3 regions of the Marinobacterium sp. YM272 genome follow, and region 3 is predicted to be linked to each of the others. Evidence: predicted binding sites of a transcription regulator. Region 3 holds the regulator's gene; each other region holds the start of a gene.
What was found. The regulator LexA, encoded in region 3, represses DNA repair genes until DNA is damaged. The targets are predictions, from matches to a motif close to TACTGTNTANNTANACAGTA.
Positions count from the first base shown of each region.

Region 1 (7,809 bases), 1.4 Mb from region 3:
CAGGAAACCGCCGCGCCACCGCTGGCGTCGAGATAGGCCTTGCCGTTCTGGTCATAGATATAGGGGCCGTCGCCGTGGCTGGCGAAGGGTAGATCGGAGTGACAGTGGCGGTGAAATACCTGGGTCACGATGCACCTGACTATTTATTGCGTTTGTTGCATTAAAGGTAGATTACGATCGGGCAACAAACGATATATTCTCAGAAGGTATGAATAAAACTCATAGGGTGTGCATATCTGGCTTGCCGGATCACATCCGGACTTTTCCACAGGGGGTATGGTCATGCCGGGTTCATTACCACCACTCAATGCCCTGCGCACTTTCGAAGTGGCGGCGCGTCGGCTGAGTTTTTCGCGCGCGGCCCGGGAACTGTGTGTAACCCAGGGCGCGGTCAGTAAACAGATCCAGCTGTTGGAACAGTATCTGGAACAGCCACTGTTTGATCGCGCGCCTTCAGGCCTGGTACTGACCGAAGCGGGGCGCCTGTACCTGCCGGCTATTTCTCAGGCGATCGAAAAAATCCAGACCGCCACCGCCATCCTGCAGCAGCGTGCTCATGAGTCCAGTTCGCTGACACTGAATCTGACGCCTTCGTTCAGCAACCTCTGGCTGATTCCACGGCTGGATGCCCTGTGGCAGGCGATGCCTGAGCTGAATCTGACGATGCTCAGTGGCGATGGCGAGTTCCATTTCCGCGACTCCGAAGCGGATATGGCGATCCGCTGTCTGCCGCTGTCGTTGAGCCATGAGCATTCCGTGCTACTGCGGGAGGAAGAGCTGTTGGCGGTGATTCATCCCGACCTGCTGCGGGAGGCGGCGATAGAGAAACCGATGGATCTGCTGGCGCATCCGCTGTTGCAGCACACGACCCGGCCTCAGCTCTGGCGTCAGTTCCTGGAGCAGGTCACCGGTCAGGAGCCGCGCGAGCTTCAACTACGTTATAACCACGGTTTCGAACATTTCTACATGTCGTTGGAAGCCGCGCGGCAGCGTCAGGGCATCGCCCTGGTGCCGGATTTCATGGCGGCTGCTGCACTGGCTGCCGGTGAGGTCGTCAATCCGCTGGGGATCAGCTATCACAGTGGATACGGCTTTTATTTTCTGGTGCCGCCTTACCGCAGCGGGACTCAGGGGATTCAGCAGTTTCACAGCTGGCTGAGCCAGCAGCTCAATCAGAGGTAAAGCCGGAGAGTCGCTGTCGATCTATCGACCCGCTTGAGAAGCCGCCGTTTTTGTCCCAAAATACTGTGTATATATACAGTATTTTGAGGTGTTGATGATGGCTCTGGTTCAATTGATGGAGCAGGGACAGCTATGGCGCGGCACTCAGGACGCCGGAATTCAGGCGCAGGCGCTGGAATCCAGCGGCTACCCTGAGCTGGATGCCCGTCTGGGTGGTGGTTGGCTGAAAGGGCAACTGATCGAACTGCTGCATGCCGGCGAAGGGCGTGGCGAGCTGCGTCTGATCTGGCCGCTGCTGCGCCGCGCGGCACCGGAGCGCCCGGTGTTCTGGATAGATCCGCCCCATCAACCCTATGCGCTGGCATTGCTGCAGGCTGATATCCGGCCGGAAGCCCAGCAACTGGTGCGTACCCACTCGCTCAAGGAGCGGCTCTGGGCGATCGAGCAGGCGCTGAAAAGCGGCTGTGCGCCGCTGGTACTGGGCTGGCTTGATGCCCAGGTAGCCACAGCGGCGTTAAGGCGACTGCAACTGGCGGCACAGACCGGTGGTGGGCTGGGGATAATCCTGAGACCCGACAGCGTTCGTGCCCAGTCCTCTCCGGCGGCCTACCGTCTTCACCTTGACTCCGGCGCTGCCGGTGCCGAGGTTGCGCTGCTGAAACGTCGTGCGGGCTGGCCTCTGCCCGCCGCATCGCTGGATCTGCCGGCGGTACTCTGAGATGCGCTGGCTCTGTCTGCATTTTCCCTGGCTGTCGCTGGAGCTGCATGTTCTGCCGCAGGACTCCCCGCAGGCGTTGCTGGATAACCGCCAGCGGATTCTGCTGGCTAATCCTGCGGCAGAGGCTCAGGGTGTCAAAGCCGGCCAGGCGCTGGCCACTGCGCTGGCGTTGAGCCCGGAGCTGACGCTGCTGGAAACAAGCGCACAGCAGCTGCGCCAGAGCCTTGAACAACTGGCGCTCTGGGCCGGCGGTTTCAGTGCCCGCATCAGTCTCTGTCCGCCCCAGTCCCTGTTGCTGGAGATCGCCAGCATGCTGCATTACTTCGGTGGCCTGGAGGCGCTGCTTGAGCAGATCAACAGCAGCATACAGCGCAGCGGCTATAGCGCACAGCTGGCGGTGGGTGAAACCGCCAGGGGCGCGGAACTGCTGGCCCGGGTCGGCTCGTGTATTGAGAGTGACAGCGAGCGCTGGTGGGCGCGCTTACATGCACTGAACATTGACCAACTGGGGCTGCCGGCCAAGCCTGGCGAACAGCTGCGGGGCGTGGGATTGCGCAGCCTGGGGGATCTACTCAGACTGCCGCGTAACGAGCTGGCGCAGCGCTTTGGCCAGTCGTTGCTGCGGGAGCTGGAAAAAATCGTCGAGCCGGGCGCGGCGCTGCCGGAGCCGTTCATTGCGCCGGAACGCTTCAGTCAGCGTGTCGATCTGGCCGCTGAAATTATCCACAGCCAGGGACTGCTGTTTCCGTTGCGGCGTCTGCTGGAGGCGCTGGAAGGATTTCTGCGTATCCGCCAGCAGCAGGTGGCACAACTGCATATCTCGCTATTTCAGCGTGACAGCGGTGAACAACAGCTGACAATCGGCCATGCCGGCGGCACCGCCTCGGCGGCGCACTGGCTGGAGCTCTGCCGCCTGCAGCTGGAGCGGGAAAAGCTCAGGGCGCCGGTACTGGCGCTGCAGCTGGATGCGGAGGAGGGCCAGGGACAGCAGGTGCATAACGCCGACCTGTTTGCGCCGACCCAGGCGCAGACAACCCCGGCGGAGCTGATCAGCCGGTTGCGCAGTCGCCTGGGTAAGGATGCGGTACAGCCGCTGGGCTGGTGTGCCGATCACCGGCCTGAACGTGCCTGCACTACAGAAACAGGCAAGGGAGAGAGGCCTCCCACCGGACTGGCCCGGCCCGGCTGGCTGCTTGCCACCCCCAGGCGTCTATCACCCGGTGAGCAGCGCACCCTTCACTGGCTGCGCGGGCCGGAACGGATCTGCAGCGGCTGGTGGGACGGGCCGGTACAGCGTGACTACTACGTGGCCCGTTGGCCCGACGGACGCTGCGGTTGGGTGTTCAATGACTCAAGCGGAGACTGGTTTATTCACGGCTGGTTTGGTTGAACCCGGGCCCCTGGCAGGCTGTCAGTCAGGCCACATTCATGTTGTGGTGGCGGCATCGCTTCGGTCGGTTCGCTGCCCTCACAGCCAGGCTCGACCTGCGTGCAACCAGCATCAATGGGGCACTTGAGACGGGCATTTTTTTGCGCCAATATACTGTATATATAAACAGTATATTGGTCTATTCAGGTGGTCAGAGAAGATTCTGAGATCGGTTATGCCGAGCTGCATGCGATCTCCAATTTCAGTTTTCTACGTGGCGCGTCCCATCCGGAGGAGCTGGTCGCCCAGGCCTCATCGCTGGGCTACCGGGCGCTGGCGCTGACCGACGAGTGTTCGGTGGCTGGCGTGGTGCGTGCCCATCAGGAGGCGAAGGAGCTGGGGCTCAAGCTGCTGATCGGCAGCGAGTTTCGTCTAGATGGCCGGCTGCTGGTGCTGCTGGCGCGGGACCGTACCGGCTATGCCCAGCTCTGCTCGCTGATTACCACGGGGAGGCGACGGGCCAAAAAAGGTGAGTACTCGCTGACGCTGGAGGATTTTGAAACCGGGCTGGATCGCTGTCTGCTGCTGTATCAGCCGGGGCCGGATGAAGCGCGGCTGGAGAGTGATCTGCAGTGGCTGCAGCGGCATCACGATGAGCGCAGCTGGCTGCTGCTGGAACGTCTGCTCGACAGCGACGACAGCTGGCGCTACCAGCGTTTACTGGAGCAGGCGGAGAGCTATCAACTGCCGCTGGTCTGTGCCGGCGATGTGCGGATGCATGAGCCGGGGCGCCAGCCGCTGCAGGATCTGCTGACGGCGATCCGGCTAAGGACCACAGTGATGAAAGCGGGCTGGCAGCTGGGCGCTAACGCCGAGCGTCACCTGCGACCGCTGGCCAGGCTGGCGCAGCTTTATCCGCAGACGTTGCGCAAGCAGACGCTGAAGATCGCCGCCCTGTGTGATTTTTCCCTGGATGAGCTGCGTTACGAATATCCCGCCGAGCTGGTACCGCCTGGCCTCACTCCCCAGTCGCATCTGCGGAATCTGACCGAGGCTGGCGTCAAGCGTCGCTTTCCTCAGGGCGAGCCGGCGAAGGTCCGCCAGCTGATCGAGCATGAACTTAAGGTGATCGAGGAGCTGCGCTACGAGCCCTATTTTCTGACCATTGAGGATATCGTTCGCTTTGCCCGCGAGAACGATATTCTCTGCCAGGGACGAGGCTCGGCGGCCAACTCGGTGGTCTGCTACTGCCTGGGGATCACCGAGGTAGACCCGCGCCAGGTAAACCTGCTATTCGAGCGTTTCCTGTCGAAGGAGCGTAACGAGCCGCCCGATATCGATGTGGATTTCGAGCATCAGCGTCGTGAAGAGGTGATCCAGTATATCTACCGGCGCTACGGCCGCGAACGGGCGGGGCTGGCCGCCGCCGTGATCAGCTACCGCAGCCGCAGCGCGATCCGTGATGTGGGGCGGGCGCTGGGCTTTGATGAGGCTTACCTGGGCTGGCTGATCAGCCAGCTGGATCGGCGCGATACCGAACAGCCCTGGCTGGAGCAGCTACGCGCACTGGGTGGTAAAAATCCGGCGCTGCCGTTCCGCCATCTGCTGGCGCTGGTGCCGCAGATTCTGCACTTTCCCCGCCATCTCTCCCAGCATGTGGGCGGCTTTGTGGTGTCCTCCGGCCCGTTGCATCAGCTGGTGCCGGTGGAGAACGCTGCCATGCAGGACCGAACCCTGATTCAGTGGAACAAGGATGACCTGGAGGCCCTGGGCCTGCTGAAGATCGATATCCTGGCGCTGGGGATGCTCAGTGCCCTGCGCCGGACCCTGCACCTGCTCGGTGAACGTGATCAGCGGCCCTGGCGGATGCAGGATATTCCCCGTGAGGATGGGCAGGTTTACGCCATGCTCAGCGAGGCTGATTCCATGGGGGTGTTCCAGGTGGAGTCCCGTGCCCAGATGAACATGCTGCCAAGGCTGAAGCCGGCGAAGTATTACGACCTGGTGGTGCAGGTGGCCATAGTGCGGCCGGGACCGATTCAGGGCGATATGGTGCACCCCTATCTGCTGCGCCGGCAGGGGAAAGAGAGCGTGGAGTATCCCAGCGACGAGGTACGTGAGGTGCTGGCACCCACCCTGGGTGTACCGATCTTCCAGGAGCAGGTGATTCGTCTGGCGATGGTGGCTGCCGGGTTCAGCGCCGGCGAGGCGGACCAGCTGCGCCGGGCCATGGCGGCCTGGCGCCGTAGCGGTACCATCGCGGTGTACCAGCAGAAGCTGCGTGAGGGGATGACGGCGCGGGGCTACACGGCCGAGTTTGCCGAGCGCATCTGTCGCCAGATAGAAGGCTTTGGCGAGTACGGTTTTCCCGAATCCCACGCCGCCAGTTTTGCGCTGCTGGCGTACCTGTCTGCCTGGCTCAAGTGTCACGAACCGGCGGCGTTTTGCTGTGCGCTGCTTAACAGCCAGCCCATGGGATTCTACTCGCCTTCGCAGCTGGTACAGGATGCGATCGGTCACGGTGTCAAAGTACGGCCGGTCTGTATCAACGCCAGCGGTTACGACTGTTCGCTGGAGTATGACGCGGGCGCAGCGCGTAGAGGTACTCAGGGCGTGTTGAGGCTGGGATTGCGGCTGGTCAAAGGCCTGTCACGGGAGGGGGCCGAACGGCTGGTAGCCGCGCGACCGGCGGGCGGCTTTGCGTCGGTGTCGGATCTGCGCAGCCGGGCAAGGCTCAGCCGTGGCGATCAGGATGCGTTGGCGGCGGCCAACGCGCTGGCGACGGTGGCTGGACATCGGCATCAGGCGCGCTGGGAACTGCTGCGTGAGGAGATCGAGCTGGCGCTGGGTGATGTGCCGGCGGAAACCGATACCAGTACTGCCTATGAGCCGGTGGTACAGATGCCTGCCCCGGATGAATGCGCCGAGATGGAAGCGGACTACCGGCATCTCGGTCTGACCCTTGGCCGCCACCCCATGGCGCTGCTGCGTGAGCAGGGACGACTGCCGCGGGTGGTAGCGTCCAACCGGCTGGATGGCGTCGAATCCGGGCGTCCGGTGCGGGTGGCGGGCCTTGTGACCAACCGGCAGCGCCCGGGCACCGCCACCGGCATCACCTTTGTCACCCTGGAGGATGAGTTTGGCCAGATCAACCTGGTGGTCTGGCAGGCCACCGCCCGGGCCCAGCGCAAGGCGCTGCTCGGCAGTCGTATTCTGCAGGTGGATGGCATTCTTGAAAGGGAGGGCAGCCTGATCCATGTGATAGCCGGCCGGCTGACCGATATCAGCGCCGAGTGGGAAGGGCTGCAGACCCGCTCACGGGATTTTCACTGACAAAAACTCTGGCTGCGGGAGCCGTTCAGTATGCAGGCAGAGACAGGAAAAGAGGACGAAGGATAGAAATAGAAGTGGCGGTTGCTGCTGTTCCCCTCAGTATCGCCTGGGGACCCCGAAGCCGGGTGAGCTTTGCAACCGCCGACTAACCCAAGTATAGCCCGTGTTGGCCTTAACGCATCATGCCACGACGATATTCCAGGCGATCGAACTCTTCCTGATGCAGGCGCATCTGATCACGCAGCTGCTCCATGGTCCGGTCACGGTCACGCAATCGATCGCGGGGCAGGTCCATTGAAGGTTCACGCCCGAGCTGTTCCATCGAGCGCTCCATTTCACGCCAGTGCTGGCGCATCAGTTCGTAATGGCTCTGTGGATCATCGGTACGGTGCATCTGCTCCATCAACCGGTTCATCCGGTCAAAATCGCCGTAACGGCCTCCGCCTTGTTGCATCTGGCCCTGCTGCATCTGACTTTGCTGCCCTGAACCCATTCCCTGGCCCATACCCTGGCCTGGATTTTTTGGCCCGCTGCCGGGACCCGCAGCCAGAGCTCCAAGGCTGATGGCGCCGAAGAGCAGTGCTGCCAGGCGGAAAGTATTCTTTTTGTCCATGGTCGACTCCTTCGCTTCTGCTACCGAAAGACGCACTGAGTATAGGTGATCAGTGAACCGGCGCCGGAAAGAAAGCGGCGGCTCTGCCCTGGCTCAATAAACCGGACAAACCCGCCGTTAGCAGTCGGAAAGGCTGTTAAATATCGGTGAGCCGATTCCACGCCTGAGACAGGCGCATCGCCTCATGTTTTTCCAGGTCGGCCAGCTCCTCAAGCAGGTCGGCGGCCGGTGTGGCACTGGCCCGACTGACCAGGAACTTGTATAGCTCGACAATCTGGTTGTGCTCTTCCTCAACCTTGGAAATGATCTGTTCCGCGGTCATTTCGGCAAAGGGAGCATCCAGGTTTGTTGAAGGCAGTAAGGGTTCCTTGTTGAGGAACTCCATTACCCAGGTATCCAGGGCGTTGAGGTTATCTGTTGCCTCAAACGCGGTGATCGCCCGGGATAGCTTGGCCTCATGGTCCGCCAGGTAATCAAGCAGCATCCGGGCCCTTTCATCTTGCTGGGATTCACTGCTGTTACGCAGCCATTCGGATAACTGCTGGTGGTAGCCTCGCGTCCAGTGGATGATGTCGCGAAACGTATCGATCTGCA
Region 1 covers NZ_CP194171.1:853,038-860,846, forward strand. Annotated here, with positions in the region: gene ACQUQP_RS04000 (aspartate aminotransferase family protein) at 1-128, opposite strand, end outside; gene ACQUQP_RS04005 (LysR substrate-binding domain-containing protein) at 283-1,182, shown strand; gene imuA (translesion DNA synthesis-associated protein ImuA) at 1,280-1,900, shown strand; gene ACQUQP_RS04015 (Y-family DNA polymerase) at 1,902-3,290, shown strand; gene ACQUQP_RS04020 (error-prone DNA polymerase) at 3,477-6,602, shown strand; gene ACQUQP_RS04025 (hypothetical protein) at 6,775-7,215, opposite strand; gene ACQUQP_RS04030 (ATPase) at 7,352-7,809, opposite strand, start outside.
Region 1: ACQUQP_RS04020 (error-prone DNA polymerase) is a predicted target of LexA. The motif match lies at 3,442-3,461, and genes of this name have one in related genera.

Region 2 (7,809 bases), 1.2 Mb from region 3:
GTAAACATCGGCCAGATCTTCAACAAGTCCGGCATGATGCTGACCTGCCTGAAATCCTCAGGTATCGAGCAGCCGATGGACGTGACGGATAAAACCCTCGGCGTCTGGTTCTTCGGTAACGAGTATCCGTTCCTGGCGTGGATGTCCAAGCTCGGTATCGCCACCGATGGTAGCGAAGGCGGCGTCACCGTGCTGAAGCAGGGCTTCAACGTGGACCCGATCTTCCAGGGCCAGGCGGACTGCGTCTCCACCATGAACTACAACGAGTATGGCCAGGTGCTCGATGGCGGCCTGACGCCGGAAGAGCTGACCGTGTTCAGCTATGAAGACCAGGGCGTGGCGATGCTGGAAGACGGCCTCTACACCACCGAAGAGAAGCTGGCCGATCCGGAAATGGTCGACAAGCTGGCGCGCTTCCTGAAAGCCTCGGTGAAGGGCTGGAAGTACGCCGCCGAGCATCCGGAAGAGGCCGCTGAGATCGTGCTGGAGTATGACGACACCGGCGCCCAGACCGAAGATCACCAGATCCGCATGGCGAAAGAGATCGCCAAGCTGCTGGAAGGTAACCCGAAAGAGATCGGCTACCTGGATCCTGCCGCCTTCGATCGTACCGTGGATATCCTGCTGAGCGGCGATTCATCACCGGTTATCACCAAGAAACCGGAAGGCGCCTGGACCCACGCGGTGTATGAAAAAGCGGGCCTGTAATTAAGCGCCTGAATTAAACGGGAGCCTCCGCCCGGGGGCTTCTGTTCTTCCCGTCTGATCTTATTTCTGCGCTCCTGGTTTCTCCGCTCCTCTTTCTCCGTTCCAGTGTAAGCCCGCTTATTTCTGCGTTTGATTAACATTACGGTCATGTAATCTTCATGTCAGCTTTGGGTAAGTGGCGCGCTCGTAATATGGCTCTCGAACACTTACTCAAGGAGATAAAGACGATGATTAAACAAACACTGATTGCTGCCGGTTTTGTCCTGATGAGCTCTGCTGCTGTTGCCGGTCTGGCACCGGTTGAGAAATACGGTCTGCAGGATGGTGGCACCCTGTATGTTTTCGATGATGGCAAAATGGGCGTGGAAAACGAATTCGGTCTCGTGAAGTCAGTGGAAGAGGGCGCAACCCTGACCACTGCCAGCGGTAAAGAGATCACCATGGTTGGTAACGAAATCGCACGTGTGCGTCAGATCGAGCTGCAGCGTAACGCTGACTGAGCATCACCGCGACCGCTCAAGCGACACTGAAAGAGAGCCTTTTTGCAGGCTCTTTTTTTATGCCTGTAATAAAGTCCGTGGCATGAATGCTTCGGTTGGTAAAAACCGCGAAACAGGCCGTTTTAAAACCTTACGGCTATGTAATCTGGGCGTCAGCTTTGAGTAAGTGCCGGGGCCTTAATATAGCTCTCGAACACTTACTCAAGGAGATAAAGACGATGATTAAACAAACACTGATTGCTGCCGGTTTTGTCCTGATGAGCTCTGCTGCTGTTGCCGGTCTGGCACCGGTTGAGAAATATGGTCTGCAGGACGGTGGCACCCTGTATGTTTTCGATGATGGCAAAATGGGCGTGGAAAACGAATTTGGTCTCGTGAAGTCAGTGGACGAGGGTACAAGCCTGACCACTGCCAGCGGTAAAGAGATCACCATGGTTGGTAACGAAATCGCGCGAGTGCGTCAGATCGAGCTGAAGCGTAACGCTGACTGAGCTCTCCGCACTCACGCCAACTGGCACCAAAGGGCCTCTTTCCTTTAATGGGAAGAGGCCTTTTTTTCGTTTGTCTGGAGACTGCCCGCCTTCAGGTGAAGCCTGATTCGCTTTTAATGGAACTGAAAACGCGGCCTCTTATTGGCGGGTAGGGGGAGACCTTGGATGGGATTGCTCAAACCAGCTCTTATATTCTTTCAGCCGGTGATGCCCGGCTCCAGGCGATAGACTCTGTATGAGATGCAGCATAGGCCGGGAGTTCTTCCCAGCCTGGTGCCGGTATAGCAAGAGGTTGAAACCGACGCGTTTAATCCGCGGCCGGGAAGGTCAGCGTAAAGCAGGTGACGCCATCACCGGAGCTGACATCGATGGTGCCGTCGTGGGCTCTGACAATCGCCTGGGTGATGGATAACCCCAGGCCTGTGCCTTCGTTATCGGCGTGGCAGCGGGCCTGGTCGACGCGGTAGAAACGGTCGAACAGGTAGGGGATATCGGCGGTCGGGATCTCGTCGCCGGTATTTCTGATGCTGATGCTGACAGTGTCGGCAGCGCTGCTGATATTCACGTCGAGCCGCCCGCCCTGGTGGGTATGACGGATGGCGTTGGAGATCAGGTTGCTGATGGCCCGGTCGATCATGATGCGATCGCCGATTATGCTGCCCTGTCCGTGAGTCTCCAGCGTAATCTCGTAGTCTTCTGCCAGTGCTTCGTAGAACTCGAACAGCTTGAGCACCTCCTGATCGAGGCTGAACTGCTCTCTGGAGGGAAGTTCCATGCCGTTTTCCGCCTTGGCGAGAAACAGCATGTCGGCGATCATGCGCGACAGCTTGTCCAGCTCTTCCAGGTTGGATGCCAGCACATCCCGGTACTCTTCGGCACTGCGCTGTTGCGACAGGGAAACCTGCATCTGGGTGGTCAGGTTACTGATCGGGGTGCGCAGTTCATGGGCGATATCGGAGGAGAAATTATTCAGCCGGGTGAACGAGTCCTGCAGGCGCTCGAACATCCGGTTGAGCTCCTTCGTCAGGTTGTGCAGCTCGAACGGCATGCTGTCGAGAGGCACCCGGTGATCAAGATGGGAGGCGGTGACCGCTTTCGCACCCGAGCCCATGCTGAGCAGTGGGGCCAGCCCCTGCCGGGTCACCCACCAGGCCAGAAAGCCGCTGCACAGGGCGGCCCAAAGCATCACTTTAAGCAGCCGGGATGAGAAGTGCTGCATAAACACCGCCTGCTGGCTGGTCTCCATGGCCGCGGTGATAATCAGGCTGCGCGGCGCGTAGAGCGCCATCGCCGCGCCGCGGAACTCAGTCTCTCCATCCTGCCAGTTGCGGTGTTTTATCTGTCCCGGCTCTGCCAGCAGTTGAGCCGCATCGAAGGGCGAGTTGAAGGGACGGTCGCTGAACAGCGTATCGCCCTGTGTTGTCTCGATCCGCACGCGGATGCTGTCGTGTGCGGACAGCGCCGTATCCATGATGGTATCGACAAGCGCCCACTCACCGTTGCTCTGCAGACCCTCGACCAGTCGGGCAGCGGTTTCCAGCTTCTCCTCCAGCCTTTTGAAATCCTGGTTTTCAAACTCCTGGTCGACGCTGTGTTGAATAACCAGGCCCAGCACCGTGAACATGGCTGTGAATACGAGGACAAAAAGCAGGGTCAGTCGGCTGGTGAGCGAGGTCATGATGCTTCGGGTTCATCCATCACATAGCCCATTCCGCGCATGGTATGGATCAGCTTGGTGGGGAAGGGGTCGTCAATTTTGCTGCGCAGGCGGCGTATCGCTACCTCTATAATGTTGGTGTCGCTGTCGAAGTTCATATCCCAGACCTGGGACGCGATCAGTGAACGGGACAGCACCTCACCGCGGCGCCGAAGCAGAAACTCCAGCAGCGTATACTCCTTGGCAGTCAGGTTGATGCGTTGACCGGCGCGGGCCACCCGTCGGCCGATCACATCCACCTCCAGATCGGCGATCTTGAGTGTGGTGGGCTCCACGGTCTGCTGACTGCGCCTGAGAAGGTTGCGCACCCGTGCCAGCAGTTCGGAGAAGGCGAAGGGTTTCATCAGGTAATCGTCTGCCCCCATCTCCAGTCCTTTGACGCGGTCATCAACCTGATCCCGGGCGCTGAGGATAATAACGGCGGTTTCATCGCCCCGTTTGCGCAGCGCTTCCAGAATGTGCCAGCCGTTGATTTCGGGCAGCATGATATCGAGCACGATCAGGTCGTACTCTTCTGTAGTGGCCAGGTGCAGGCCGTCGATGCCCCGGGTGGCAAGGTCGGTCACGTAACCGGATTCGGTAAGCCCCTGCTTTAAGTAGCTGCCGGTTTTTTCCTCATCTTCGACGATCAGTATCTTCATCTACGCTAATCCTCCGCTGGACAATATTCTGCCAGCAAACAGTGCGGCGGTGGGCACAATGACAAAAATGTAATCTGTCGGCGCGGGTGGGCGACAAGTCCCTTGCCGGCTTCCGCGGTTAAAGGCGTCGGAGGGCGGCAGGTAAGCGGGGCTGGTCATCAGATACGTGGCTTATATACTGATTCGACTAAAGTCGCATAAATAACGAATCAGAAGAGTGCGACACATAATCAGAAAAAAGGTGGGGATGTATGGAAGCACTGGCGCGCAGTGTTGGAGAGGCACTTGTAAAGGCGGGAGCAACGGCGATTACGGCCGAGTCCTGTACCGGCGGCTGGGTGGCCGAGGCGCTGACGGCGATACCGGGCAGTTCGGCCTGGTTTGAGGGTGGTTTTGTCAGCTATTCCTATGATGCCAAGCAGCGGATGCTGGGTGTGAAAGCGGAAACGCTGGAGCAATTCGGCGCGGTCAGCGAGTCTGTCGTTACCCAGATGGCAGAGGGCGCGCTGGCCAACTCCAGTGCCGATATCGCGGTGGCGATCAGTGGTATCGCAGGCCCGGATGGGGGCTCTGCGGAGAAACCGGTGGGGACGGTCTGGCTGGCCTGGGCGGTGCGTGGAAAACCCACGGTAACCTGCTTGAGTTTTTTTCATGGCGACCGCGAAACCGTGCGCCGACAGGCCGTGGTACAGGCGCTTGAGGGGCTGTTGGCCTATCTCCCCGACTGAGGTTGCAAATTAACCTTTTTCTGGAATAATACTGGTCAGGTATACAGTATTTTGATCCGGCTTTTACGGCTCTCGATAAAAGCTCTGGCTTTGATAAAGGTTGAGTGATGGACGATAACAGAAAGAAGGCGCTTGATGCGGCGCTATCGCAAATTGAACGTCAGTTCGGCAAGGGCGCGGTCATGCGCATGGGTGACCAGCCGCGTGAGGCGATTCCGGCTGTTTCGACCGGTTCGCTCGGCCTGGATATCGCTCTGGGTATAGGCGGTTTGCCCTATGGACGTATCGTTGAGATCTACGGTCCTGAATCCTCCGGTAAAACCACACTGACCCTGCAGGTGATTGCCCAGGCGCAGAAGCAGGGCAAAACCTGTGCATTCGTCGATGCCGAGCACGCGCTGGATCCGCAGTACGCTGAAAAGCTGGGCGTGAATGTGGACGAGCTGCTGGTCTCCCAGCCGGATACCGGTGAGCAGGCGCTGGAAATCACCGACATGCTGACCCGCTCCGGTGCGGTTGATGTGATCATCGTTGACTCCGTGGCAGCGCTGGTGCCGAAGGCGGAAATCGAAGGCGAGATGGGTGATTCCCACGTCGGTCTGCAGGCGCGTCTGATGTCTCAGGCTCTGCGTAAGCTGACCGGTAACGTCAAGCAGGCGAACTGCATGCTGGTGTTCATCAACCAGATCCGTATGAAGATCGGTGTCATGTTCGGTTCCCCGGAAACCACCACCGGTGGTAACGCGCTCAAGTTCTACGCTTCCGTACGTCTGGATATCCGTCGTACCGGTGCGGTCAAGCAGGGCGATGAGGTGGTCGGTAACGAAACCCGCGTCAAAGTGGTTAAGAACAAGGTTTCTCCGCCGTTCCGTCAGGCTGAATTCCAGATCATGTACGGCGCCGGTATCTACCATATGGGCGAAGTGATCGACCTGGGCGTGCAGCAGAAACTGATCGACAAGTCCGGCGCCTGGTACGCTTACCAGGGCAACAAGATCGGCCAGGGTAAGGCCAACGCGGCGCGTTACCTGGAGGAGCACCCGGAAGTGGCGGATGAGATCGAAACCGCTATCCGTGCCGAGCTGCTTAACGTGGCCAAGCCGAAAGAAGAAGCAGGCAAGGAAGACGCTGACAAGAACGCTGAACTTGAATTCTAATTGCCACTGAATTTAAGTGCTGCGCGTCTGTATAAAATGAAAAAGGCCCTTCGGGGCCTTTTCTGCGTTCTGGAGGTAGCGAGATCGATGTTTGGCCAGCGAAAAAGTAAAAACGATAACTTGATCGAAACCGAGTCGGGCCTGGTCGAGGCTGTTATCCAGTTGCTGGCGCGGCGTGAATACAGCCGTCATGAGCTTGAAAGCCGTTTTCGCAGTCGGGTTGTGGAAGAGGCTCTGCTGCAGAAAGTACTCGATCGAATGGCGGCGGATGGCTACCAGAGCGATCTGCGCTGCGCCGGTATGATCCTCCGCCAGCGTGTTGGCCAGGGCTATGGTGAACGCCGCGTCCGCTTTGATCTGCAGAATAAAGGGATCGCTTCAGCACTGGTCGAGCAGGTGCTGGAAGAGGAGGAGGTGGACTGGTTTGAACAGGCCCGAGAGCTGGCTGAACGCAAGTATGGAGGGCGCCCGGTGACTGATATGAAAGAGAAGGCGAAACGGGTGCGCCATCTTCAGGGGCGGGGATTCGGCTTTGACGAGATTCGATATGCGCTGGAAGTGAACGAAGACTGAACGTTTTTGGCGCTGAATGCCTTGAATATGCCGCTTTTCAGCCGCTAAAAGTATTCGAACAAAAAACAGACACGTTATATACTGTCCCGCCATTTTTTGCGGTGTTTGCACGCGCCAGGGCGCGAAAAAGCTAATCGAATTACCAGGCTGTGCACTGGTGTTTGAGTTCGGCAGCTGCGCCAGAGACATTCCCGCTGTTTACGCAGCAATAGGAAACTAGGAAAACGGTTTATTCAGATGAAATACATGACGAGTGCCGAAATTCGCCAGGCGTTCCTGAACTACTTTAACGAGCATGGGCATGAGGTTGTTCCCTCCAGTCCGCTGGTGCCCGGTAACGACGCGACCCTGCTGTTCACCAACGCGGGTATGGTTCAGTTCAAGGACGTCTTCCTGGGAACCGACAAGCGCTCCTACAGCCGTGCGACCACTTCGCAGCGTTGTGTCCGCGCCGGTGGCAAGCACAACGACCTGGAGAACGTCGGCTACACCGCCCGTCACCACACTTTCTTCGAAATGCTGGGTAACTTCAGCTTTGGTGACTACTTCAAGCGTGATGCGATCAAGTTTGCCTGGACCTTCCTGACCGAAGTGCTCGGTCTGCCGAAAGAGAAGCTCTGGGTCACCGTGCATTACACCGATGACGAAGCGGAAAAGATCTGGAAAGAGGAGATCGGCGCCGATCCCGAGCGTTTCTCCAAACTGGATGAAGACAACTTCTGGTCCATGGGCGATACCGGCCCCTGCGGCCCCTGCTCCGAGATCTTCTACGATCACGGCCCGGAAGTGGCTGGTGGTCCTCCGGGCAGCCCGGATGAAGACGGCGACCGCTACATCGAGATCTGGAACCTGGTCTTCATGCAGTTCAACCGCTCCGCCGATGGTGAGATGACGCCGCTGGCGGCGCCGTCCATCGACACCGGCATGGGGCTGGAGCGTATCGCTGCGGTGATGCAGCAGGTACACAGCAACTACGAGATCGACCTGTTCCAGAGCCTGCTCAAGGCCGCGGCCGAGGTGCTGGGGGTACAGGATCTCACTGCCAAGTCACTGCGCGTGATCGCGGACCATATCCGCTCCTGCGCCTTCCTGATCATCGATGGCGTACTGCCCTCCAACGAAGGCCGTGGCTACGTACTGCGTCGCATCCTGCGTCGTGCCGTGCGTCACGGTAACAAGCTGGGCGCCAAGGGCACCTTCTTCCACAAGCTGGTGGCTCCGCTGGTGGCCGAGATGGGTGAGGCCTATCCGGAGCTTAAAGAGCTGCAGGCGCAGGTTGAGCGCGTCATCCTGA
Region 2 covers NZ_CP194171.1:1,029,237-1,037,045, forward strand. Annotated here, with positions in the region: gene ACQUQP_RS04830 (ABC transporter substrate-binding protein) at 1-708, shown strand, start outside; gene ACQUQP_RS04835 (CopK family periplasmic copper-binding protein) at 936-1,208, shown strand; gene ACQUQP_RS04840 (CopK family periplasmic copper-binding protein) at 1,427-1,699, shown strand; gene ACQUQP_RS04845 (heavy metal sensor histidine kinase) at 2,007-3,377, opposite strand; gene ACQUQP_RS04850 (heavy metal response regulator transcription factor) at 3,374-4,057, opposite strand; gene ACQUQP_RS04855 (CinA family protein) at 4,309-4,785, shown strand; gene recA (recombinase RecA) at 4,893-5,942, shown strand; gene ACQUQP_RS04865 (regulatory protein RecX) at 6,030-6,515, shown strand; gene alaS (alanine--tRNA ligase) at 6,762-7,809, shown strand, end outside.
Region 2: recA (recombinase RecA) is a predicted target of LexA. The motif match lies at 4,815-4,834, and genes of this name have one in related genera.

Region 3 (7,809 bases):
TAGTCATCTGCATCATCCGGCAGCTGGTAGTTGATCACATGGGTGACGCCGTCGATATGGATACCGCGACCCGCCACGTCAGTGGCAACCAGAATCTGGATTTTGCCGCTACGGAAATCCTCAAGCGTCTTCAGACGTTTATTCTGGGGAATCTCACCAGACATCAGCGCCGCCCTGAGGCCGTCGCGACGCAGCTTCTCCGCCAGAGAACGGGTTTCGTGGCGCCGATTACAGAACACGATCGCTTTTTCTATGCCATGGGCGCGAAGGTAGTTGATCAACAGACGGTATTTCTCGTGACTGGAAACGAGGAAGACGGTCTGCGACACGTTATCCGTGGTCTTATGTTCGGCTTCGATCTCAATCTGGACCGGGTCCATGGTCCACTGTTGAGCCAGGCGCATGATGTCGTCGGTAAAGGTGGCACTGTACAGCAGAGTCTGACGCTCCGGCCCCTTGCGTGGGGTGTGGCGGATAATCGTGCGCACATCCGGAATGAAGCCCATGCTGAGCATCCGGTCGGCTTCATCAAGCACCAGGACCTCAACGTTATACAGGTCAACCTCCTTGCCGCGAACGAAGTCGATAAGACGCCCGGGTGTCGCCACCAGGATATCGACCGGCCCTTTAGCAAGATCCTTGCGCTGGCGGTCGTAATCCATGCCACCGACCAGGGAAACGGTGTTCAGACCGGCATATCGGCACAGTCCCTCGGCATCCGATGCAATTTGCAGCGCCAGTTCGCGCGTCGGCGCAATAATCAGCGCCCGTGGCTCAGCCAGTTTGCGTTCCCCTTCGAGCGGGAAATCAAGCAGGTCGGTGATAATGCCGATCAGGAAGGCCGCGGTTTTGCCGGTACCTGTCTGCGCCTTGCCGATAATATCCTTGCCTTCCAGTGCCGGCTTGATCGTTTCAGCCTGGATCGGTGTGCAATACTCGAACCCCTGATCTGCGATTGCATGCATCAATACGTCGGGCAGCGCAAAATCATGGAAGCGTTTCTTGCCTTCCACCGGTGCCACCTTGAAGCTGACCGGGCTCCAGCTCTGCTGAACCTGCTGACGCTTGTCTCCGCTCGGTTTACGGGAGCGGCGACGGCGACGCGGCTTGCGGCTCTTTTCACCCTCGGTCGGCGCGGAGTTTTGCTGGGTATGCTCGTCTGTACTCAAAGGTATACCTATGTAATTTATTCAATCAGTATGCGATGTCACGGCGGAACGGAGGCAATGAATTCAGTAGCAACTGCCCATAACGTCTCGTCACGATACGTCGATCCAACAAGACGATGGTCCCGCTGTCTTCCTCGGTGCGCAACAAACGACCCACCGCCTGAGTCAGGCGCATAGAAGCGGTCGGCACCGACCAGTCGGAAAATGCATTTCCGCCCTGCTGTTCAATCCACTCCGCCAGCGTGGCGTCCACCGGGTCATCGGGGACACCGAACGGAAGCTTGGTGATAATAACGTCGGTGAGGTATCCGCCGGGAAGATCCACACCTTCGGCGAAAGAGGCAAGACCGAAGATCACACTGGGGCTCCCCGCATCGATACGTTCGCGGTGAAGCCTCAGGATCTCCTGACGACTCTGCTCTCCCTGCGCTAACACCCTATTCTTAATGGATTCCGGCTGTCGTTCAAGGGCTGTCCGCATCTGGCGCCAACTGCTGAAAAGCACCAGGGCGGCTTTCGCATCGACCAGACGCCGGGTCAGAATCTCGGCAACTTCTTCGGTATGCGCCTGGGGATCACCCGGATCAGTTTTCATGGCCGGCACCTGCAGCACGCCCTTGGCATAGTGATCAAACGGGCTCTCCAGCTTTTCACAGGGGGTATCGTCAGGAAGCCCCAACTGGTCCAGCAACCTATCAAAACGCCCCAACGCAGTCAGTGTCGCTGAAGTGACGACCGCGCCAAAACAGACCTCCCAGAGGTGCTCCTTCAAGGTATCAGCCGACGAAACCGGAGCACTGCGCATCTCGAGATCCACCAGACCGTTATTGTCCAGTCGCGAAACCCAGCGAGCCGTCGGCGAGCGACCTTCCAGGTCTGGTGTGGCGAAACTTCGCGCCAGCCAACTGACCTGCTGCACCCGCCCCCAGACGCGCCCTATCTGCGGATACCAGCGTTCGGCAACGGAACGATCCACATCGGCGATCTCCCCCTCCATCGCCTCCCGCAGTACCGACACGACCTGCTCCAGCTGCTGCGAGACTCTCTCCGAAGCACTGGTCAGATCCCGACACAACAGACTCAGCGCTTCCGGCACTTTTCCTTTATGAAACCGGACCCGGTTCGAGCCCTCGGACTTATCGAACAGCGCGACCAGCATCGGCTCGACCTGCTCGATACTGAGCAAAGCGTCACTCACCGGGCGCTGCAGCCGCTCGGATGGATCCCGCAACGCCAGCGCACCTTCGGCCTCATCAATCAGGGCACCGAGCTTTTTCGGAAGACCCTGAAGCAACTTCTGACTCGCACCCACACGCATCGAAAACGCAAAATGACCACTGGCTTTATCCGCCAGATGGTGGCCCTCGTCGAAAACGTAGATGGTATCCCCGGGGTCGGGAAGAATCGCGCCACCGCCGAGCGCCAGATCGGAAAGCACCAGGTCGTGATTGGCAACTACGAGTTGAACCGTATCAAGCCGCTCCCGGGCCCTGTAGAAAGGACAGGCGGAGAAGTTCAGGCAGCGGCGGTTACTGCACTGCATATGATCGCTGGTCAACGGACGCCAGATCTGATCATCCAGCGTATCCGCGAGATTATCCCGGTCGCCATCCCACTGACCGGACGCGAAACGATCGACGAGATCCCGGTACAACGCCTTTATCGCAGGATCAAGCACCTCCGCTTCTTCATCCTCGTAAAGCGCCATCTGTCCGAGCTCACCCTGACGTTCCAGGTGCTGCTCAATCTTATTGATGCACAGGTAGCGGCCCCGCCCCTTTGCCAGCTGGAAATCGACCTTGAGGCCAGCATGCTCGATAACTTCCGGCAGATCCTTGTTGACCAGCTGCTCCTGAAGCGAAACCGTTGCGGTCGATAAGACGACCTTTTTCTTGCGCGCACTGGCCACCGGCAGGGTAGCCAGCAGATAGGCGATGGTCTTCCCGGTTCCGGTGCCGGCCTCCACTACAGTGACATGTTTTTCACCGAGGCGCTCACCCTTATCACCCATGCCAATGCCTGCCAGCCCCCGCGCAATCGTAGCAATCATCTGCTTCTGGGCGACACGTGCCTTCAGACCTTTGCTCGACAGAAACTGGCTGTACGCGGACTGAATACTCTTTTTTATTGCTGCATCCAGCAAACCTGGCACCTCCGGAACGAAACGGCGACGCATCATAGCAAGAGACTGGATATTTAGACAGATGCTTGCTTGACGGACAAAAAATACTGTATAAAACTACATGTACTGTATAAATAGACATACGACGATGAAACTGACCAAACGCCAAAGCGAAGTACTCGACTGCATCCGCCGCCATATCGACGAGACCGGTTACCCGCCTACGCGTGCAGACATAGCACGGGATCTGGGCTTCCGCTCTGCCAATGCTGCCGAGGAGCACCTCAAGGCGCTGGCCCGCAAAGGCGCTATCGAAATCATCCCCGGTACGTCGCGCGGTATTCGCCTGCCGGAACTGGAGCAGGAAGCCGCCAATGACGGCCTGCCGATAATCGGTCAGGTTGCAGCGGGTGAGCCGATCCTGGCGCAGGAACATATCGATAACTATTGCGCGATCGGCGCCGAGTTTTTCAAACCCAGCGCGGATTACCTGCTCCGGGTGCGCGGCATGAGCATGAAGAACATCGGCATCCTTGATGGTGACCTGCTTGCCGTGCACCAAACGCCGGAAGCACACGAGGGTCAAATTGTCGTCGCCCGGATTGGCGATGAAGTCACAGTTAAACGCTTTCACCGTGAAGGACGCATGGTGTACCTGATAGCAGAAAACGAAGAGTTTGAACCCATAGAGGTCGACCTTTCTGAACAGGAACTTCAGATAGAAGGCTTGGGCGTCGGTGTCATCCGACAGAGAGCTGACCTTTGAAGACCAGATGAGGTGCCAGCATGTACGCATCCGCGGTAGATTACGATTGCAATTCGCACAGCTCCACGCAACCCATCAACACGGGGCGCGTAACCGAAATCATTCAGCACAACAGCGAAGTCTCGCTCTCGCCTCTACTACTGCCAATGCTGGCTCAGTTGAGCCAGCAGGAACGCTGGCTGGCGATCGTGAACGCACCCTCCGAGCTGACACGGGAATCGCTGGCACAAGCCGGAGTCGACATTCAACGACTGTGGCTGCTCAAGGCCAATGACAAGCACTCGACGCTGGACCTGGCGCGCCGCGCACTGGAGGCACGCACCTGCCACGCAGTGGTATCCTGGCACGAACAGTTAGACGAAAGTGGCTTGACCCAACTGCAGGAATCCGCAGCGAGGAGCGACACACAGGGGATAGTAGTGAGAGGCTGCTAAGCTCTCACCCAGATAAAACTCAACATTCCCTCAGGCTGAACCGGATACAGCTCAATAGAAACGGCCCTCTCATAGACACCCGCCAGGAGCTGGTACGAGGGCCATACTTACCTCACCACTCCAGCATGGAGCTGCGCAACCTTTCCACAAGCCCGTCCAGCTCATTGAACCACTGACGATACTCAACCAGCAGCTGCGGGTCTTCCGAGTGATCAGGATTGACTTGCACCACATGAATCTCAGAAAGACTTTGAGAAGAGTCGGAGCGCTTCAGATGCTTGTCTGTCGCTGACCAACAACCGGCGTATGCCCTGTTGAGGCTGTTAATCCAGCCTGCGGGGCTTTCCGCCAGCTGCGCCAGCTCATTCACCTCTGGCGACTCCTGACCGGTCGTCTCCAGCAGTTTCTGCAGATCAGCGATAGTATGAACCGCCTCAACATCCAGCCGGTAACGCTCACCAATCTCGCGAAGGAAGGAGCGCACCGCACCGATCAGATGAAACAGCACCGACTCGTTGTAGGATTCAACCAGCCCATGCTTGTTCCAGCTATTGGAGTGCTGGGCATGCTCCAGCGCTTCCAGGTGAAGTCGGACAAAACTGAGCTTTTGATTCGTCCGCGATAAATAGATGTCGCTCATCCAGCCACTCCTTGAAGCTTATTTCTTTTTACGTGCGTGTTCGGTGCGCCACTGGCCATCAACGTAATACGCACGCCAGCCGGTAGCTTTACCATCCTTTTCCGACATCACGTATTGCTCTTTGGTCTTGCGGCTGTAACGAACCACTGCAGGATTGCCGTCCTCGTCCTTTTCCGGCGCTTCAAGCAGGTAATGATACTTGGCATCGATCTCGCTACGGTGCGGCTTCAGCTCGGACACCAGCGGTGCACGGGTTTCACGATTCTTCGGGAACTGGCTGGCGGCCAGGAACAGACCACTCGCACCGTCACGCAGCACATAGGTATCATCCACCTTCTGGCATTGGAGCTCGGGCATCGGCACCGGATCGATCTTTGGTGGTGCCACCTCGCCGTTCTTCAGCAGCTTGCGGGTGTTCTTGCAGTCAGAGTTGGTGCAGCCAAAGAACTTGCCGAAACGGCCGGTTTTCAGCTGCATCTCCGATCCACACTTGTCACATTCGATCACCGGGCCATCGTAACCCTTGATCTTGAAGCTGCCTTTCTCAACTTCGTAGCCCGCGCAATCCGGGTTGTTACCGCAGACGTGCAGTTTGCGCTCGGTATCCACCAGATAAGAATCCATGGCGGCACCACAGAGGTCACAGCGATGTTTGTTGCGCAGGATGCGGGATTCCTCTTCGTCATCACCATCGACACTGACAACTTCATCGCCGGGAATCAGATTGATTGTCGCCTTGCAGCGCTCTTTCGGCGGCAGGTTGTAGCCGGAGCAGCCGAGGAATACGCCCGTACTTCCGGTACGGATCATCATCTTGCGGCCACACTCCGGACAGTCGATATCGGTCGGCGTCGGCGTATTGGGACGCATACCCTCTTCCGGGTCCTGGGCGTGCTCAAGCTTATCGACAAAATCGGTATAGAAGCGGTTTAACAGCTGCTTCCAGTCCATATCTCCCTGCGCAACTTCATCGAGATACTCCTCCATCCGGGCGGTAAAACCGTAGTCCATCAGGTCGGAGAAGTTCTCACCAAGGCGCTCCGTGACGATATCACCCATTTTCTGGGCGTAGAAACGCCGTCCCTGGACATCGACATAGCCACGGTCCTGGATGGTGGAGATGATCGACGCATAGGTGGATGGGCGGCCGATACCGCGCTTTTCCAGCTCTTTGACGAGACTGGCTTCGGTGTAGCGTGGCGCAGGTTTGGTAAAGTGCTGCTTGGGATCAAGCGCTTTTAGCGCAAGTTTGTCGCCAGGCTTCACGTCCGGCAGGATCAGATCCTCATCATTCTTGCCCTTGCTGGACATCACGCGGGTATAACCGTCGAATTTGAGGATACGTCCCTTGGTGGACAGCTCGAAATCACCGGCCCGGACCTGCAATCGTGTGCTCAGGTAACGCGCCGGCAGCATCTGACAGGCGATAAACTGGCGGCGAATCAGGTCGTAAAGACGTACCGCGTCATGGTCCATGCCCGCCAGTGATTCAGGCTTCATATTTACGTCGGATGGTCTAATCGCCTCGTGCGCTTCCTGGGCACCCTCCTTCGAGCTATATCGAACGGGGTCCTGCGGCAGGTAATCATCACCAAAGGACTGTTTGACGTACTCTCGGCAGGCTTCCACGGCCTCATTGCTCAGGTTGGTGGAGTCGGTACGCATGTAGGTGATGTAACCGGCCTCATAGAGGCGCTGGGCGAGCGTCATGGTTTTCTTTACGCCGAAGCCAAGACGGGTGCTCGCCGCCTGCTGCAGGGTCGAGGTGATAAACGGCGCCGACGGTTTGCTGCTGGTCGGGCGGTCTTCACGATTGAGCACCTCGAAGGAGGCATCCTGCAGCAGCTTGAGCGCCGCCTGCGTCTGCTCTTCGCTGGTGGGGCGGAAATTGGCGCCCGACTGTTTCAGGACCTGCAGACGCAGCGCCTCCTCGTCGGGGGTCAATGCATCGGCGTGAACTTCCCAGTACTCTTCAGGCACGAATGCGCGAATTTCCCGCTCACGCTCCACCACCAGCTTGACGGCAACAGACTGTACACGGCCGGCAGAGAGCCCACGCGCCACTTTTTCCCACAGCAGCGGTGACACCATATAACCCACCACCCGATCGAGAAAACGACGCGCCTGCTGAGCATTGACACGGTTCAGATCGAGCTGGCCCGGCTCTTCGAACGCCTCTTTAATCGCTTTCTTGGTAATCTCGTTGAACACCACACGGCGGAAACGGCTATCGTCACCACCGATCGCTTCACGCAGATGCCAGGCGATCGCCTCCCCTTCGCGGTCCAAATCCGTTGCGAGATAGATTTCATCAGCGGAGCGCGCCAGCTTTTTCAGCTCATCGACTACCTTCTCCTTGCCAGGGAGGATTTCATAGCGCGCATCCCAATCTTTTTCCGGGTCCACGCCCATGCGTGCAACCAGCTGCTCGCGGGCCTTGCGCTTTTTGTACTCGGCCTTGTCTTCCGGCGACATCTTACGCGTCAACGCCGCCTGCTTCGCGCGTTCCTTGGGATCGCTCTTGGCGGCACTGCCGCTGGTCGGCAGGTCGCGAATATGGCCAACGCTCGACTTAACCACGTACTGACTACCGAGGTATTTGTTAATCGTTTTCGCCTTGGCTGGCGACTCCACAATAACGAGCGTTTTACCCATCAAAAAATATCCTTAAACAAACT
Region 3 covers NZ_CP194171.1:2,231,997-2,239,805, reverse strand. Annotated here, with positions in the region: partial or broken gene rhlB (ATP-dependent RNA helicase RhlB) at 1-1,169, opposite strand, end outside; gene dinG (ATP-dependent DNA helicase DinG) at 1,195-3,321, opposite strand; gene lexA (transcriptional repressor LexA) at 3,440-4,057, shown strand; gene ACQUQP_RS10000 (SulA-like leucine-rich domain-containing protein) at 4,078-4,491, shown strand; gene ACQUQP_RS09995 (DUF6586 family protein) at 4,604-5,131, opposite strand; gene topA (type I DNA topoisomerase) at 5,150-7,786, opposite strand.